4 regions of the Aeribacillus sp. FSL K6-3256 genome follow, and region 2 is predicted to be linked to each of the others. Evidence: riboswitches for the same ligand, from Rfam matches in the RefSeq annotation. Region 2 holds a riboswitch; each other region holds the start of a gene.

Region 1 (4,501 bases), 1.6 Mb from region 2:
ATTTATATTTCTCATGTTTTTAAGCGGGCTTGAGATTGATTTCACCATTTTCTCCAAAGAGAAGAAAAAAGAAGAAAAGCTGCCCAACGGAAAAAACGCTCCTCATACTTTTTTGGTTGCGTCAATTGTTTTTCTTGGCATTTTCGTTGTTTCATTACTTTTATCGTATTTGTTAATGTGGATGGGATTTATCCGCAATGCCTTTTTCATGACGTTAGTGATTTCAACGATTTCTTTAGGAGTAGTAGTGCCGACGCTGAAAGACGAGCAGATTATGAAAACAAACATCGGCCAAATTATTTTGCTGGTGGCTGTCATAGCCGACCTTGTCACCATGATTTTGCTGGCGGTTTTTGTCTCCTTAAACAGCGAAGGAGAAAGCAATACATGGCTTCTGCTTCTTTTGTTTGCAGCAGGCGTACTGCTTTACTTCATTGGCAAAAGGTTTAAAAGTCGATCCTTTATTAAAACGATGTCAAAAGGAACGGTTCAAATTGGAACAAGGGCGGTTTTTACGTTAATTCTCGCACTTGTAGGTTTATCGGAAACGCTTGGGGCAGAAAATATTTTAGGCGCCTTCCTTGCGGGAGTTTTAGTCTCGCTTTTATCGCCTAATTCAGACTTGGTGCAAAAGCTAGATTCGTTTGGTTACGGTTTTTTAATCCCGATCTTTTTTGTCATGGTAGGGGTGGAATTGGATTTATGGGAATTGATCAAAGATCCGAACCTTCTTTTGTTAATTCCTTTGTTATTTCTCGCCCTCTTGATCTCAAAGTTTATTCCCGTTTTTGTGCTGAGAAAATGGTATGATACGAATACAACGATTGCGGCGGCGTTCTTGTTGACTGCTACTTTATCATTAGTTATTGCGGCAGCTGAAATTGGACAGCGAATCGAACTGATTGATAAGCAAATGGCTGACGCATTAATAGTAGTTGCCGTGTTAACAAGCATTATCACGCCGATAGGATTTAAAAAATTATTCCCCAAAAAAATGGCGGTGCAGCCAAAAAAGAAAATTGCTTTTATTGGTGCAAATCAAATGACCCTTCCAGTCACAAGGGAATTGGACAAAAATTTGTATGAAGCAACCGTATATCATACACAGCAAGACAAAATTGAAAACGGGACTGCTCAATCGGTGTTTAAAATTGAAGAATTGAAAGACTATTCGATAGAATCATTGAATGAACACCACATAATGGAAGCTGATATAGTAATAGTGGCTACTGGGGATGAAGAAAGAAATGCGGAAATTGCGACATATGCAAAAGAATGCGGCGTAGAACAGGTCATCGCCTCTATTTCTTCCCCGGAGTTGGATCAAGCATTAAAAGAAAAGGGGATCAGCGTATTTTCCGTCATGCTGTCAACAAAAACGCTGCTCAGGGCTTTGATCGAATCGCCTGGCGTTATGCGGATCTTAACAAACCAAGACAACTCTCTTTATCAAATTAATATGAATAACCGAAAATATGATGGAATGAAGCTTCGATACTTTCCGTTTACAGGAGATTGTATCTTTGTCCGGATTTTTCGAGGTGAAGATTCCATTGTGCCTCACGGCGATACCGAATTGAAAAAAGGGGACCGCTTGATTGTAACGGGTTCCCGCAAATATGTAAATGAGTTAAAAGATGAGCTGGAATTTAGCAAATAATATTTGCAAACAAAACAAATTGTGATAGCATGAAATTAGTATGAAAATTTAATAAGCATCCACTAGGGGAGCCTTTGGAAAGGCTGAGATTAAAGTGTTGACTTTAAGACCCTTTGAACCTGATCTGGATGATGCCAGCGTAGGGAAGTGGGAATTTGAAACATATGTCTGATATTCCATTACCACTTTCCAGCAAGGAAGGTGGTTTTTTATTGTTTCCAGTCTCACCCTTGGACAGCTGCTTTCCAGTTTTGAACCTTGAAAGACGAGTGTGAGCGTCTTTCTCATGAAAGGAATGTACAATGTTGGAGCTTCATGCCGTAACAGACGGAACAAAACCAGTCAACGAGCTAATACGCATAATTTTGTCCATATCAGATCATGTTGATTACGTTCATATACGAGAAAAAAATAAAAGACCATGTGAGATCATTCATCTTGTAGAACAGCTTTTGGCAAACGGGATAAGGAGAGAACAGCTTGTTATCAACGATCGGCTCGATGTTGCGCTCCTAACAGGCGTTCAAAATGTTCATCTTCCGGGAACCGGCCTGCCGGTAAAAAAAGTGAAAAGCGCTTTTCCGCAAATAAAAGCCGGTGTCAGCGTCCATTCATTAGATGAAGCGGTAAAAGCAGAAAAAGACGGAGCAGACTATTGTTTTTTCGGAAACGTTTTTGAAACGAACAGTAAAAAAGGACTTCCGGCAAAGGGAACAGATTTGCTTGGGAAAATCGTTGGACACGTCAATATTCCTATTATCGCCATCGGTGGGATCACGCCTGATAATATGCAAAAGGTTTTAGAAAAAAAAGCAAGCGGTATTGCCGTTATGTCCTATATCTTTTCTTCGAAAGATCCAGAGAGCGCTGCCAAACTTTTCAGGAAAGGGGAAGCTTTTTAAAATGAACGTTTTTGATGTTGGAATCATCGGGGGAGGGGTCATCGGCCAAGGGATCGCCTATGAGCTATCAAAAGCAGGGCTGAAGACCGCCGTGTTTGAAAGCGGCGAAATCGGAGGTAAAGCGACATCCGCTGCAGCAGGAATGCTGGGTGCCCATTCTGAAAATGAAAAAAGAGACATATTTTTTGAGCTATGCTTAGAGAGCCGAAATTTATATCCGAGCCTTGCAAAAGAATTATTGGAGCAATCTGGTGTGGATATTGAGCTTGTGCAGGAAGGCATGTATCGGCTTGCATTTACTGAGGAAGAAGGCCGCTTTCTGCAATCGCTTGCAGATGAGAATGAACTAGAATGGCATTCAAGGGAAAACGTACTGGCAAATGAGCCACATGTTTCTGAAGACATTGCGGGAGCTCTTTGGCTTAAGCATGACGGCCAAGTGAAAGGTTCATCTGTTTGCCACGCATATGCGAAAGGCGCTAGAAAATATGGTGCATCTATTTTTGAACAATGTCCTGTTTTCGACGTGATTAAAGAGGGAAAAGCATACAAGCTTGTCACTTCCCAAGGAGTTTTTATATGTGGAAAAGTCGTCGTTTCAAGCGGAGTTTGGAGTGGCTTTTTCTTTGAAAAGCTGGGGCTGAGAAATCCAATGAAGCCCGTTAAAGGAGAATGCTTAGCCATAAAACCGAAAAAACTGGTGATCAACAAAACAGTGTTTTACGAGCACTGTTATATCGTACCGAAAAAAGACGGCACCGTTATTATTGGAGCAACTTCTTATGAAAACGACTGGGATACGCATCCGACAGTCAAAGGAGTATCCGAATTAATGATAAAGGTTCAGAAAATTATGCCAGAAATCGGGTCTGAACCGGTCGTTAGTGCTTGGTCGTCGCTCAGGCCGCAAACAGCTGACGGCTGGCCGTATTTTGCCGAGCACCCGGAGCATGAGGGAATCTTTTTTGCGACCGGCCATTATCGAAACGGCATTCTTCTAGCACCGATTACAAGCTTGATCGTAAAAGACATGATTTTGAAAACGAATCAATATGAGCGTTATGTGCATAGCTTTTCTTTAAACCGATTGCTTTCTGATGCGAAAGGGAGGTGATTAAACAGTGAAACTTCGCATCAACGGCCAGCAGATGGAAGTGGAGAATAGTGTTCGGAACATAGAAGATTTGCTGAACTTTTTTCAATTGCAGGAAAGAATTGTTGTCGTTGAACGAAATGGTGAAATTGTTTCAAAAGAACAATACAGTATCCAGACATTAAATGATGGTGATCAAATTGAAATTGTCCATTTTGTTGGAGGGGGATGATGATTCATGTTAAAAATAGGTGATAAAACATTTCAGTCGAGATTAATGTTAGGAACTGGAAAATATCCGTCTTTTGAGATACAAAAAGAAGCGGTGGAAGCCTCAGGTGCTGAAATTTTGACATTTGCCGTCAGAAGAATGAATATTTACGAGCCTTCACAGCCAAATTTTTTGGAGATGTTGGATTTATCGAAATATACTCTTCTGCCGAACACGGCCGGGGCAAAAACTGCGGAGGAAGCAGTCAGAATCGCCAAGCTTGCGAAGGCATCAGGATTATGTGATATGATTAAGGTGGAAGTAATTGGAGATGATAAAACGCTTCTCCCTGATCCGATTGAAACATTGAAGGCATCAGAGATGTTATTGGAAGAAGGGTTTATTGTTCTTCCATACACTTCAGACGATGTTGTTCTGGCGAAGAAGCTTGAAGAATTAGGGGTTCATGCCATCATGCCGGGAGCATCTCCGATCGGATCAGGCCAAGGAATTGTCAATCCTCTCAATTTATCATTTATTATTGAGCAAGCAAATATTCCAGTCATTGTTGATGCCGGAATCGGTTCGCCGGCAGATTGCGCACTCGCCATGGAGATGGGAGCAGATGGAATCTT
Region 2 (4,501 bases):
TTGTGCAAATATATCCACGCTTCATCCTCCCTTCGACCGTTATGTTCGTTCTTTTTCTAAACGCTTTACCCGCTTTTTCATCGCTTTTGTTAAATATCCGCCTTTAAAAGAACGAATTTCATATGAGCTTAAAAACGCTTTTGGTTCTATTTCATTGACAAGTTTTAAAAATTCTTCCTCCCGAGACCGTTTGGCAACAACTTCCAAACGATACCTAATCGAATTCATTCCTTCTCCTTGAAAGACCGTAACCCCAAAACCAGCCTCCCTCAATTTTTTTACTAATCCGGAATTTTTATCCATTAAATTCACATTGTATGTTACATATCCAAAAGCCAGCTTTTTCTCCAGTTCACCGCCCAACAACAGCCCTGCACCAAAACCGATAATATATGCACTAATATTGTAAATATTAGATAAATCTTGAAAAACTATTCCTAAAGCGACAATATAAATCGCTGCTTCTAGCAAACCTATACCAGCAGCAGCCTTTGTTTGATTTTTCACTAACAAAATAGTTCGGATCGTCAATACTGGTACATACAATAATTGCAGCAAAAAAATAAAAATTGCTTGTAGAAACATGTTGCCTAGACACTCCTTTGTTCCATCATACTATAAATTATTTTCAAAAAGAAAGAGCTATCATAAACTCAAAATCTGAGATTTGAAACTACATTTTTACAATTCATCTTGATCTGTTATTATGCTTCGAAACTTCCTTTTTCATGCGAATAGGCTGGCGCTTGAAATACATCGCTGTTCTCCATACCCACTCCAACGGCCCTAATTGAAAATATTTAAACCAAATATGGCTGATGATAAGCTGCACGGCAAAAATTGCGAGTGCAAGCCAAAAACCGGCGAAGGGGTATACTTTACCGTACAATCCCAATCCGTAATGATAAAAAATATATGTACAAATAACAGATTGCATGATGTAATTTGTCAATGACATGCGTCCAACAGGCGCAATCTTCTTAACAATTTGCCGACAGATTGGGTGAAAATATAAAAATATGAGAGAGATCACATAAAACAACATGAGAAATGGTGCACCGAACACCATGTAAAAACTATTTTTAGCGGTGACCGCAAAAATATTTAACGGAAGCCCAATGATAAGCCCGAAAAACCAGATGGCTGTTAATAACCTTCGATGCTTCTCCGGTTCTTGAAAAAGCTTTTGTTTCGCAAATATCATGCCAACTAAAAACATGCTGATATATGGGAGCATGTTTATTATATAGACAAGCGGTTGAAAAGGCCACATGCCAGACATAGACATGTAAAAAAGCCGATCATGAATACGCTGATGGAAAATATCAGTAAAACTTCCGTTTTGATATGAATGGATTGCGTTTCTTGCCTCCTCTTCCAGTAAGGCAGCCTGCTCTCTTTTTTGGACTAAAGCATCCTCACCATTGGATACAGCCGTCATCAAACCAATAAGGAGCAAATATAAACTAAATAAACATACAGTCCATACCAAAAGGGTTTTCCAGGAACACTTCCGGAAAAAAAGGAGAAGAAACCCCAGCACAGCATAATCCATTAAAATGTCTCCATCCCAAATGAAAAATGAATGAATTAGTCCAAATACAAAAAGCACCACCAGTCTGCGTATATATATAGAAACAAAGTTCCTGCCGTTTCCTAAAGCCCGTTCCTCCATGATGATGATTCCAAATCCGAACAATAATGAGAACATTGTAATAAACTTCATTTGTACAAATATTTCCAAAATATTTTTCGTTAGAAAATCCCATGTTCTCCATGTTTCAGTAAAAAAATTTTCGCTGCCTATTTGGTATAAATATACATCTGGATAGCTGAAATGCGCCATATTCACAAGTAAAATGCCAAATATCGCAGCCCCCCGCACCACATCCACTACTTCATAACGCTCACGTTTAAGATTCAAACCAAAACCCCCATTCTGAAAAAAGTTCTTATTGTTAACGCCCTTTTTTCATTACTTTTTGTCCAAAGGCTGCATTTCAGCTTTATCGTGTTTAAATTTATTTGAATATAGCGAAAAAAGAATGACAATTTTCTTATAGTCTATTATGATAGACATAAGATTCGAATATCAACAGATCCACAAGGGGAGCTATATGCTGAGAGTGGACGGATATTTCGTCCAGACCCTTTGAACCTGTTAGTTAATGCTAGCGTAGGGATGTGGAAGTATACTGATCCATGATACAGCCTTTTTCCCCCTTATGGATATTTGTTGATAGCAAATAATATACAGGGGGTTTTATTTTTGGAAAAAAATCGCTTATTACTATTAATAGAAGCAGCAATCTTTGCAGCATTGGCAGTTATACTTGATCTTCTCCCTTCCATTCAATTATCATCAGCCATTTCTATATCCATTGCCATGGTGCCTGTACTCATATTATCGTTTCGATCCGGTGCAAAGATTGGCTTCATTTCCGGCTTTTTATGGGGATTATTGCAAATTGTATTAGGTGATGCATACATCCTGACGCCTGTTCAAGGCTTCATCGACTATTTTCTAGCTTTTTCCTTTATCGGTTTAGCCGGTCTTTTCAGCAAAACTATCCAAAATAAGCTGAAAGATGGAAAGAAAAGCTCTGCTCTTGTTTTCATCATCTTTGGCGTCTTCATCGGAGCTTTTGCACGTTATTTTTGGCATTTTATCAGCGGTGTCTTTTTCTTCGGAGAATATGCACCAGAAGGAATGTCAGCGGTCGTTTATTCTTTGATCGTAAACGGCATTACGATGATAGGAGCCTTTGTATTATGCGCTGTCGTTACTGTTATTCTCATTATGGCGGCGCCAAGATTGGTTGTAAAATAAACAAAATCATCCTCTGCAAAACATGCAGAGGATAATTTTGTTTATAGGGTAAATACTTTCGTTTCAACAGTGTATTTTTTTAATTTTTCACGGCTTACATGAAAACCGATCCCCGGGTTATCAGGCAAGGCAATTTTTCCATTATAAACCGATATTTCCGGTTCAATAATATCTTCTTCCCAATACTTAGATGAACTGGATATATCTCCTGGCAGTGTGAATTGTTCAAGTGTCGCTAAGGCTATATTATGGGCCCGTCCAATCCCTGATTCAAGCATCCCTCCGCACCAAACTGGAACATTTTGCTCTTTGCAAAAATCATGGATTTTTTTTGCTTCTGTCAAACCGCCAACACGGCCGATTTTTATATTCATAATTTTGCAGCTTCGAAGTTCAACAGCCTTTCGAGCATCTTCGAAGGAACAAATACTTTCATCTAAACAGATCGGTGTGTCCAATTCTTTTTGAAGTTTGCTATGATCCACAATATCATCGTGCGCAAGAGGCTGCTCAATCATCATTAATTGAAACTCATCCAATTGTTTTAGATGATTTATATCTTTTAATGTATAGGCACTGTTCGCATCAGCCATTAAATCCAAGTTCGGAAAATGCTTCCGTATTTCCTTAACTACTTCAATATCCCAACCTGGTTTAATCTTTATTTTTACTCTCTTGTATCCTTCCTCCTGATATTGTTCAATAAGACTGATTAAATCTTTTATTGTTGGCTGAATACCGATGCTCACCCCAGCTTCAACTTCTTTTTTCATTCCCCCGAGAGCTTGTGAAAGAGGTATATTTTGCTGTTTTGCATATAGATCCCACACGGCACCTTCCAAAGCCGCTTTTGCCATATAATTTCTGCGAATAAAACGAAACGATTCAGCCAACTCACGAGGATGATGAAACGTCGTCTTTGATAAAATCGGAATGAGGAAATCTTCGATCATGTGCACAGTTGTTTTCACGGTTTCTTCTGTATACCATGGAATGGAAAAAGCAACCCCTTCTCCAAAACCGGCTGCACCATCATCATCCTTTACTTCTACGATCAACAATTCGCGATCGTGAATGTCTCCATAGCTAGTAGAAAATGGGGCTTTCAAACGCATCTGTAATATATGCAAAACAATTTTCTTAATTTTTATCAATTAAGAGCATCTCCTTTTTTAAACAAGCTCTCAGCTAAGTTCGACAAAATCATTGCCATTCGCCAGAGGGCTCGATATTTCCCGGAAAATATTTCTTAAAATAGCGAATCCACTCGAACGTTTGTTTTACACTAATTATAAAATAAACGCTTTCTTAATGTAAAGGAGCAAGGGATTTCTTTATTTCCCTTATTGTTTATTGAACTGCAAAATCTCAAATAAATAATGAGATCAATCGTAGAAACGAGTCTCATCATGAGATTAATTTTTCCACTCAATAGTTGTCTTCTTCTCTTTGTTGACTAGCAATTTAAAAACATCAGGTCTTGCATAATGCCCAACAGGATCAAAATCAAACTGGCTATAGGCGATTTGTTTCATATCCAGTTCTGCAATGATGATGTCTTCCTTGCCAAATACGGGCTCTGCCACATATTCGCCCAACGGTCCAACAATCGCGCTACCACCTCTGCTCATTACTTCAGGTGAAGAAGCAAGTTCATCATAACAAGCCAAA
Region 3 (4,501 bases), 650 kb from region 2:
CTCAAACCTTCCTGAACGAAATCAGAATCACTTGAACCGGCCATTTTTCTTAAATTGTGGGAAATTTTCATCGAGCAAAATTTTGGACCGCACATAGAACAAAAATGGGCAATTTTCGCTCCTTCTGCCGGCAAAGTTTCGTCATGATATTCGCGTGCCCGTTCAGGATCGAGAGAAAGATTAAATTGGTCGTTCCAGCGAAATTCAAAACGGGCTTTTGATAAAGCATCATCCCTTATTTGGGCGCCTGGATGCCCTTTTGCCAAATCTGCGGCATGGGCTGCAATTTTATAAGCAACAACACCTTGGCGCACATCCTCTTTATTGGGAAGGCCTAAATGCTCTTTCGGAGTTACATAACATAGCATGGCCGTTCCGTACCAGCCGATCATGGCTGCTCCAATGGCTGACGTAATATGATCATAGCCGGGAGCAATATCGGTCGTTAATGGACCGAGGGTATAAAAAGGAGCCCCTTTGCAAATTTCATTTTCTAAATCAACATTTTCTTTAATTTTATGCATCGGAATGTGCCCAGGGCCTTCGATCATGACTTGGACATCATGTTTCCAGGCGATTTCCGTCAATTCACCGAGCGTTTTCAATTCGGCAAATTGCGCTTCATCATTGGCATCTCGAATAGATCCGGGACGCAAGCCGTCACCTAATGAAACGGCAATATCATATGTTTTTAAAATTTCGCAAATCTCTTCAAAATGAGTGTATAAAAAGTTTTCTTGATGATGCGCCATACACCACTGCGCCATGATCGAACCGCCGCGGGATACGATTCCGGTCGTCCGTTTGACGGTCAAAGGGATATAGCGAAGCAGCACGCCGGCATGTATAGTAAAATAATCGACCCCTTGTTCTGCTTGCTCAATTAATGTATCACGGTAAATTTCCCATGTTAAATCTTCAGCAACGCCATTTACTTTTTCGAGCGCTTGGTAAATCGGGACGGTTCCAACCGGCACGGGCGAGTTGCGGATGATAAATTCTCTTGTTGCATGAATATTTTTTCCTGTTGACAGGTCCATAATTGTGTCAGCGCCCCAGCGGATGGCCCAAAGCATCTTCTCAACTTCTTCTTCGATTGACGATGTTACAGCTGAATTGCCAATGTTGGCATTAATTTTTACATGAAAGTTCCGGCCGATGATCATCGGTTCACTTTCCGGGTGATTAATGTTGGACGGAATAATGGCCCTGCCGGCAGCGACTTCTTGACGAACGAATTCAGGATCCATGTTTTCACGAATCGCCACAAACTCCATCTCTGGGGTGATGATCCCCTTTTTTGCATAGTGCATTTGTGTAACGACAGCACCTTTTTTTGCTTTGAAAGGCTTTCGATGAAAAGGTGTGGCAATATTGTGATCTTCCCAATTGCGAAATCCATTATCTTCAGGCTTTACCTGGCGCCCGTCATATTCTACAACATCATGACGGTCTAAAATCCACTGTTTGCGCACAGCCGGCAAACCTTTATGAATATCTGCCTGAAAATCAGGATCTGTATAGGGACCGCTCGTGTCATAAACCTTTACAGGTTCATTTTCAAACGTTCCCGCTTCCGTTTTCGTGGGAGTTAATTGAATTTCCCTCAACGGAACCCGAATATCGGGTCTCGACCCAGTCACATAAATTTTTTTGCTTGCTGGAAACTGCATGTTTTCGAAATAATGTTTCATTTTTCTCCTCCTCCATTTTTTTATCTGAAGATGTGCATAGAAAAATAGGAGGGGAGATGGGACGTGAAAAATAAAAACGGGTTCGCTTTAGCACGAACCCGATCAATTCAATATAGAAAAAGAAGGCAATAAAATACTCCCGCTACCTACTTCCCTACGCTGGCATCATCCAGATCAGGTTCAAAGGGTTGAAGAACTTCAGGCGCGTTCTTCTCTCAGTCCAGCTAATTGGACACCCCTAGTAGATGGTTATATATTTTTTTTAATAGTAACATAATATGAAAAATAATGAAAATATTTTTTCGTTTCATGTTTGTTTGCAGAATTGTTGATTTTTGAAACTTTCTGCGCAATTGTCCGTAATAATATTAGGCAAAAAATAAGGGGGGAGAGGCCTGAAATCAAACAATAAGTTTTTCGCTATTTGCGCTCTGCTGCTCATCTTGTCGATTATTTGTGCGTCTTTTGATGCCAAATCAGCTGAAGGGAAAACAGTTTATTTTATTCCGATTGAAAATACAATTGAAAAAGGATTGGTGCATTTTATTAAACGATCCATTCAGGAGGCGGAAAAAGAAAAGGCGGATGTCATTGTTTTTGAATTGAACACTCCTGGCGGTGCTTTAGAGGCAGCGATAGAAATAGGCAAAATGATTATGGATACAGATATCAAAACAATCGCTTATGTAAATAAACATGCGATTTCCGCAGGGGCTTATATAGCATTAAGGGCTGATCAAATATATTACCATCCTGGCGGTACCATTGGGTCAGCGGCTGTCATTGACTCCAATGGCAATGCTGCAGAAGTAAAAGTGCAATCGTTTTGGAAAGCAGAGATGAGAAATGCTGCTGAGCTTCATGGCAGAGACCCTATGTTCGCTGAGGCGATGGTAGACAGCAGCTTGAATATGCCCGAATATGGTGCAGAAAAAGGAGAATTACTAACATTAACAGCAAAACAAGCGATGGAAGTCGGGTATGGTGAAGGCATCGCCAAAAGCCGGGCAGAGCTTTTGAAATCGATCGGAATGGAAGGTGCAAAAATCCAAGAGACTGAGGAGACGTTTGCTGAAAAAATAGCCCGTTTTGTAACAAACATGTATACCATTCCGATATTATTAACGATTAGCGGTTTAGGATTTGTGTTAGAATTGTACACTCCTGGGTTTGGCATTCCTGGTTTTATTGGACTATTGGCGCTGTTTTTGTTTTTCTTCGGTCATTTTATTGCAGGGCTTGCGGGATTGGAAACGGTTGTTTTGTTCGTGCTTGGGGTTCTGCTTATAATTGCAGAGTTGTTTGTTCCAGGAGGAATTATTGGAGCAATCGGTTTTCTTTCAGTCCTTTTAAGTTTATTTTTAGCAGCTGATCATATAGGACATATGGCGGTTTCTCTTTTTATTGCCGGTTCCATTTCGATATTCACAATATTCATTTTGTCAAAGGTGATTGGTAAGCGTATGAAATGGTTTAAAAAAATTATTTTAAATGATTCAATCAGCACGGAGAAAGGTTATGTATCCAATCAAAATCGTACAGATTTAATTGGGAAAACGGGTGTAACTGTGACTGCTTTACGGCCGGCAGGAACAGTAATGACCGATGGAGAGGAAAGATTGGATGTTGTGACAGAAGGGACGTATATTGAGAAAGGAAAAAAAGTGAAAATTGTTAAAGTAGAAGGCTCACGAATTGTTGTAAGAGCTATTAATGAAAATGAATAGGAGGTAGGTATGTCACATGGATGTATCATTTTTTCTTTTACTAGGTCTTATCGTATTAGGTCTTATTTTGCTTGGCATCTTGTTCTCTTTTGTGCCGATTATGCTCTGGATTTCTGCTCTAGCAGCTGGCGTTCGCATCAGTATTTTGACTCTTATTGGAATGAGGCTGCGCAGAGTCATTCCAAGTCGAGTGATCAATCCGTTAATTAAAGCGCATAAAGCCGGCCTTGATGTCACAACGAATCAATTGGAAAGCCATTATTTGGCAGGAGGAAATGTCGATCGAGTTGTCAACGCATTAATTGCAGCTGAAAGAGCCAATATTGAATTGAGCTTTGAACGTTGTGCTGCGATTGATTTAGCGGGAAGAGACGTGCTTGAAGCCGTTCAAATGAGCGTAAATCCGAAAGTAATCGAAACCCCGTTTATTGCAGGTGTTGCCATGGACGGAATTGAAGTGAAAGCAAAAGCCCGCATCACGGTGCGAGCCAATATCGACCGGCTTGTTGGCGGTGCCGGGGAAGAAACGATTATCGCACGTGTAGGTGAAGGAATTGTCAGCACCATTGGTTCTTCTGATGATCATAAAAAAGTGCTGGAAAACCCTGATATGATTTCACAAACAGTTTTAAACAAAGGACTCGATTCAGGAACAGCCTTTGAAATTTTATCCATCGACATCGCGGACGTTGACATCGGCAAAAACATCGGTGCGATCCTGCAGACAGATCAAGCGGAAGCAGACAAAAACATCGCGCAAGCTAAAGCGGAGGAACGCAGGGCGATGGCGGTGGCAAGAGAGCAGGAGATGCGCGCTAAAGTTGAAGAAATGCGGGCAAAAGTTGTTGAGGCGGAAGCGCAAGTTCCGCTGGCAATGGCGGAAGCTTTAAAATCAGGAAATATTGGAGTTATGGATTATATGAACATCAAAAACATTACCGCTGATACAAATATGCGTGATTCTATCGGAAAAATGACAAAAAACTCTGCTGGTGATGAAGAAGAATGATCTTTCTGTCCATCAAAGGAGGTGTCATATGGAAATATTTGAAAATCCGCTGTTCATTGTTATTTTAATCG
Region 4 (4,501 bases), 1.8 Mb from region 2:
CGTAAAGAAGAACCTCTATGCCGAATTCAGAGCCGGTTATAAATTCTGCAGATGCCGCTGCTGTTTCCGCTATCAGCGCTACTCCAGGCTTGCGAATAATAAGAAAGGCGACCGTCGCAGCAATAAACCACATACCGTATATGAGCTGGTCGACATGCAGCCCGATCGGCTTGACCGCATAGTAAAGCGGTCCCCATAGTTTATAAACAATTCCAAAAACGATCGAAATAACAATTGTTACTAGAATGTCTGTCAGTTTTAATCCTTTCATTATGATCAAACTCCTTTATTGACTGATTTTTGGTTCCACTTCCCATTTTTCTAAACGGTAAGCCATTTCCCAAAACGCTAATTCATATTGACTGCTGATGATAAAATGCTCTTCCATTCTTTTTAGATCGGCTTCTATCGTTTGTTGTGCGATTTCATCCAGCCTGTCAATTTGTTCTTCGACAAGCTGCTTAAACCAATCGCCCCCATAAGCCGCAATCCATTGTTGATAAATCGGTTCTTTTGGCTTCGCATCTTTTAATTTTTCGCCAATTTCGTAATATAGCCAATAGCACGGAAGTATTGCAGCAATAATATCGCCTAAGTGACCGTTGATCGCCGCTCGATATAAATGGGAAGTATAGGCGTACGCCGTTGGGGCCGGCTTAAAATTCGCCTTCTCCTCCTCTGTGATTCCCAGCTGTTTGGCAAATGTTTCATGAAGAGATAATTCCGCTTCAAATGTTCCTTGTGCATGCTGAGCCATTCGCGATGTCGTATATAAATCGTTTGCTTTTGCCGCTCCATACGATTGCACTTTTGCAAAATGGCTTAAATAATACGAATCTTGCAAAACGTAATAACGAAAACATTCAAGCGGCAAACTCCCATCGGCAATACCTTTTACAAATGGATGATCGAAGCTGGCCTGCCATATCGGATCTGCTTTTGTTCGAATTTTTTCAGAAAATTTCATGTTCATTCTCTCCTATATTAAGAATTGATTTCGATTGGCCACATTTCTTTTCGTTCAGACATTTCCCAAAACATATATTCGTATTTGCTCGTTGTGACAAAAATATCTTCCAGCCATTTCAATTCTTCTTCCCGTTTTCCTTCTGCAAGCTCATTCATTAAATCTTTCAGCCATTTTGCCAATTCACCGAATTCTGTTGATGCGTACATTTTTACCCACTCGCCGTAAAACTCATGTTCACTGGCACCAGGAATCTCATGTAAGCGTGTGCCGATTTCATAATAGCTCCATGTACATGGAAGGACTGCGGCAACCAGTTCTGCCAATGATCCTCGCTGCGACACATTTAACATATAGCTCGTATATGCAACGGTTGTAGCAGCAGGCTGAACTTGTTCTAATTTTTCCTTCTCTATTCCTATTCTTTCAGCGTATTGACGATGCAAATCCATTTCCACTTTTAACGTCGAATGTAGAAGATCAGCAAAAACTGTCATTGTTTGAAGATTGTGAGCCTTTAAGCTTCCAAGGGCAAACAGGCGGCAGTATTCGATTAAATAAAGATAATCCTGCTCCATAAAAAAGCGAAATTTGTCGATATCCAGCGTCCCATTGCCGATTCCTTGAACAAACGGATGATGGTAACTCGCTTCCCAAATCGGTTTTGCAGTTTTATACAATCGGTCTGTAAACATTTGAATTACCCCTTTCGCAGCTTTTGTAATTGTCATCGTTTTTTCTGATACCAATCAAATAAAAACGCGATCAGCGATTTTGTAAATGTTTTTAATTGGGGGATGGACAGCTTTTCATTCACCGAATGTGCATCTTCAAGCGTGCCCGGTCCATATAAAACGACGGGAATTCCCGCTTCACTCAGCCAGCCGCCGTCTGTCACAGTAGGGGACATCGTCAGCTTTGCTTCCTCATTAAATGCCAGTTTATGTGCTTTTTGTAATGTTTTCACTCCGAGTGAATGTTCGTCATATGAAAAAGCTGGGAAAATTTCTCCTCGATCTTCAATCATCGATGTGCCGCCCCATTTAAATTTCGGAGGATATTTCCGAAGCCATGGATCAGCCATTGCAACATGATGGATATGTTCTTCAATTTCCCGGATCACCTCTACATAATGCTCTTCCGGGTAATAGTGAACGGTAATCCAAAGGGAACATTTATCGGCCACAAAAGCGGCGTGCCTTCCACCTTCAATCACTGCTGGATTAATTGTGGCAGAACCAGGCGGAAAGCCTTTGCTCGTTTTCATCACTGCCCAATGCTGTTCAAGCTCTCGCAGTCCTTCAATAATTTTCATCATTTTTTCAATCGCGCTTGCCCCAAAAAGCTTCCCGCCGGCATGAATCATTTGTCTTCTCGTGCCATCGTGAAATGTCTCGGGGCTTTCAATCGTAATCCAGCCCGTGATCACCCCGCCCTGCCCTTGTATTTCACAGTTGCTTGAATCGACAACGATGGCAAAATCAGCTCGATATCCCCGGTCGCAGCACGATTTTGTTCCTGCTTCGCCTACTTCTTCACCGACGACGGACTGAAAAATGATATCCCCTCCCGGCTCAATGCCGTTTTCTTGCAGCAGCTTTAATGCAAACAGACTGGCAGCCATTCCCCCTTTCATATCCGCTACACCGCGTCCATATATGTAATCCCCTTTAACCGTTGCCTCAAAAGGAGGCGTTAGCCATTCTTCTCCCTCTTCGATTGAAGCGACATCAATATGCCCGTTAATAATTAAACTGTGGTAATTTTCTGGATCTTTTCCTTTTTTCGTTCCTACTACGACTGGATCTTGTTCATATAAATCCCATTGATCAATGGAAAAGCCGATGTCTTCCAAATATGAGGCGACATACTTTTGAGCCTCTTTTGCATTTCTTGCCGGAGGGCTCGGCGTTTCAAACGATACGAGTGTTTTTAGAAGATTCAGAAGTTCTTCTTCCCTTTCATCAATTTGCTGAAATAGCGTTTGTAACACGTTGTCTCCCCTTTCTTAACATTTTGTTTTGAAAAATGGTTTGCCAACCAGCCTTGTAATGCAAAAAGCCCGTTCCCAATATAAGGGAACGGGCAAGTATATACAAAACCCATAGACAGGTTTCGATATTACTGCACCACTTCCCTACGCTAGTATGATCTAGATCAGGTTCAAAGGGTCAAGGCACACGCCTTTCTCAGCCTTTCGGCTCCCCTAGTGGTATGTTAATATTATGAAATTTTCATTTAATTTCATTAAATCATAAAATATAGAAAAATACAAGCTAACGGTTAATTGATCCTTTTTGCTGTCTTTAATAATTCACGATAACCAATTCGAGTAAATTGCAAATGTTGATCAATATAATTAGCCTTTTTCAAATGCTCGATGGATTGTTCGGAAAAACTGCCGCTAATTTCCTGAAACCTTTGATTAATTTCCACTAACGAATGATTTAATATAAAATCCGCATCAAGCAGCAGGACAATCCGCTCGATCTCAGGATCTCTTTTTAAAATCAAGTTGGCAATCCGGCCTTTCATGAATGCTAGCTCTTGTTGAAGCTTTGAAGCTTCATCCTCTTTTTCTCTAATTTTGGCTCGGTACTTTTGTTTTTCTTCCTCTTCGATACCGGCTTTTGTTAATAGCTCCTCCAACAATTGCGTTTTATCAAGCTCCAGTTTATTTAATTGCTGTTCTTTTCGCGCCATTTCTGTTTCATCAGGCAGCTTTTCGGTTTGAATAGGCTCTTTTCGTTCTTCTTTCATCTTTATCATATAGTCTATTTTCCGATAGACAAGGAAGGCGAGAACAACTAAACATCCATTTAATAGCAGAGATATAAAACGCACGACGACGTCGTTAAATGCAAGCAAATAAAATAGGAAAAGGATAACGATGACAGCCAAAAGCACCTTTAATAGATTCATAATGGAAAAAGTTTGTGATTGTTTTGCCATCCACCTATGCTCCTTTTTGTTCAAACTAGCATCATTTATTATAGCATGTTGTGATTTGGAATGTGAATCATTTCTTTAGGATTGAGAGCTGGAAAAAGGATGTCAGATGAATGGTAAATGGAGATGCTTATCTTTTGAAAGCTTCGAAGCAATAAAAACAAGTCCTTTCAAAGCCGGAAAGGTATTTTTCTAAAATGAAAAACCACCTGCAATGTTTTGCAGATGGTTGAATCATTCAGCGTTTTCTGTTTCCGCTAACACCCGATTAACACGTTTTTCCAGCATTTTCATTCCGCTTCCTCCTGCTTGGAAGTGGCGAAGAATGCCGTTTTTGTCAAAAACATAATATGCAGGTACATATTGATTTTCAAAAGCATCGGTTAATTTATGTTCGTTGTCAACAAAGATCGGTTGCGTAATCCCGTGTTCTTCCGCTACTTTTTTAATATCATCAATATCTAAATCCTTTTCGGAGCGAGGCATATGAACAGCTACTACGTTCAGTTTATCTTTATATTGATCGCGGAACTCATTTACTTTCGGCATTGCTTCTTTACACAAATGGCAGCTGATTGACCAAAA

The links. Region 2 has a riboswitch for thiamine pyrophosphate ahead of thiT (energy-coupled thiamine transporter ThiT). Riboswitches for the same ligand answer to the same signal wherever they lie in the genome.
Region 1: linked by a shared signal. The riboswitch ahead of tenI (thiazole tautomerase TenI) and the one ahead of thiT (energy-coupled thiamine transporter ThiT) in region 2 are both predicted to bind thiamine pyrophosphate.
Region 3: linked by a shared signal. The riboswitch ahead of thiC (phosphomethylpyrimidine synthase ThiC) and the one ahead of thiT (energy-coupled thiamine transporter ThiT) in region 2 are both predicted to bind thiamine pyrophosphate.
Region 4: linked by a shared signal. The riboswitch ahead of NSQ84_RS06920 (acetylornithine deacetylase) and the one ahead of thiT (energy-coupled thiamine transporter ThiT) in region 2 are both predicted to bind thiamine pyrophosphate.

Annotation. Positions count from the first base shown of each region.
Region 1 covers NZ_CP150188.1:1,084,573-1,089,073, forward strand. The annotation lists gene NSQ84_RS05290 (monovalent cation:proton antiporter family protein) at 1-1,660, shown strand, start outside; TPP riboswitch at 1,715-1,823, shown strand; gene tenI (thiazole tautomerase TenI) at 1,963-2,562, shown strand; gene thiO (glycine oxidase ThiO) at 2,564-3,676, shown strand; gene thiS (sulfur carrier protein ThiS) at 3,684-3,887, shown strand; gene NSQ84_RS05310 (thiazole synthase) at 3,894-4,501, shown strand, end outside.
Region 2 covers NZ_CP150188.1:3,239,629-3,244,129, forward strand. The annotation lists gene NSQ84_RS15640 (DUF1992 domain-containing protein) at 1-18, opposite strand, end outside; gene NSQ84_RS15645 (DUF2179 domain-containing protein) at 40-585, opposite strand; gene NSQ84_RS15650 (DUF418 domain-containing protein) at 689-1,924, opposite strand; TPP riboswitch at 2,097-2,200, shown strand; gene thiT (energy-coupled thiamine transporter ThiT) at 2,270-2,830, shown strand; gene menC (o-succinylbenzoate synthase) at 2,872-3,981, opposite strand; gene NSQ84_RS15665 (carbon-nitrogen hydrolase family protein) at 4,246-4,501, opposite strand, start outside.
Region 3 covers NZ_CP150188.1:2,592,449-2,596,949, reverse strand. The annotation lists gene thiC (phosphomethylpyrimidine synthase ThiC) at 1-1,694, opposite strand, end outside; TPP riboswitch at 1,829-1,944, opposite strand; gene NSQ84_RS12500 (NfeD family protein) at 2,138-3,421, shown strand; gene floA (flotillin-like protein FloA) at 3,438-4,430, shown strand; gene NSQ84_RS12490 (hypothetical protein) at 4,459-4,501, shown strand, end outside.
Region 4 covers NZ_CP150188.1:1,421,654-1,426,154, reverse strand. The annotation lists gene NSQ84_RS06935 (ECF transporter S component) at 1-271, opposite strand, end outside; gene tenA (thiaminase II) at 287-967, opposite strand; gene tenA (thiaminase II) at 985-1,662, opposite strand; gene NSQ84_RS06920 (acetylornithine deacetylase) at 1,695-2,960, opposite strand; TPP riboswitch at 3,085-3,185, opposite strand; gene NSQ84_RS06915 (hypothetical protein) at 3,251-3,919, opposite strand; gene NSQ84_RS06910 (TlpA disulfide reductase family protein) at 4,151-4,501, opposite strand, start outside.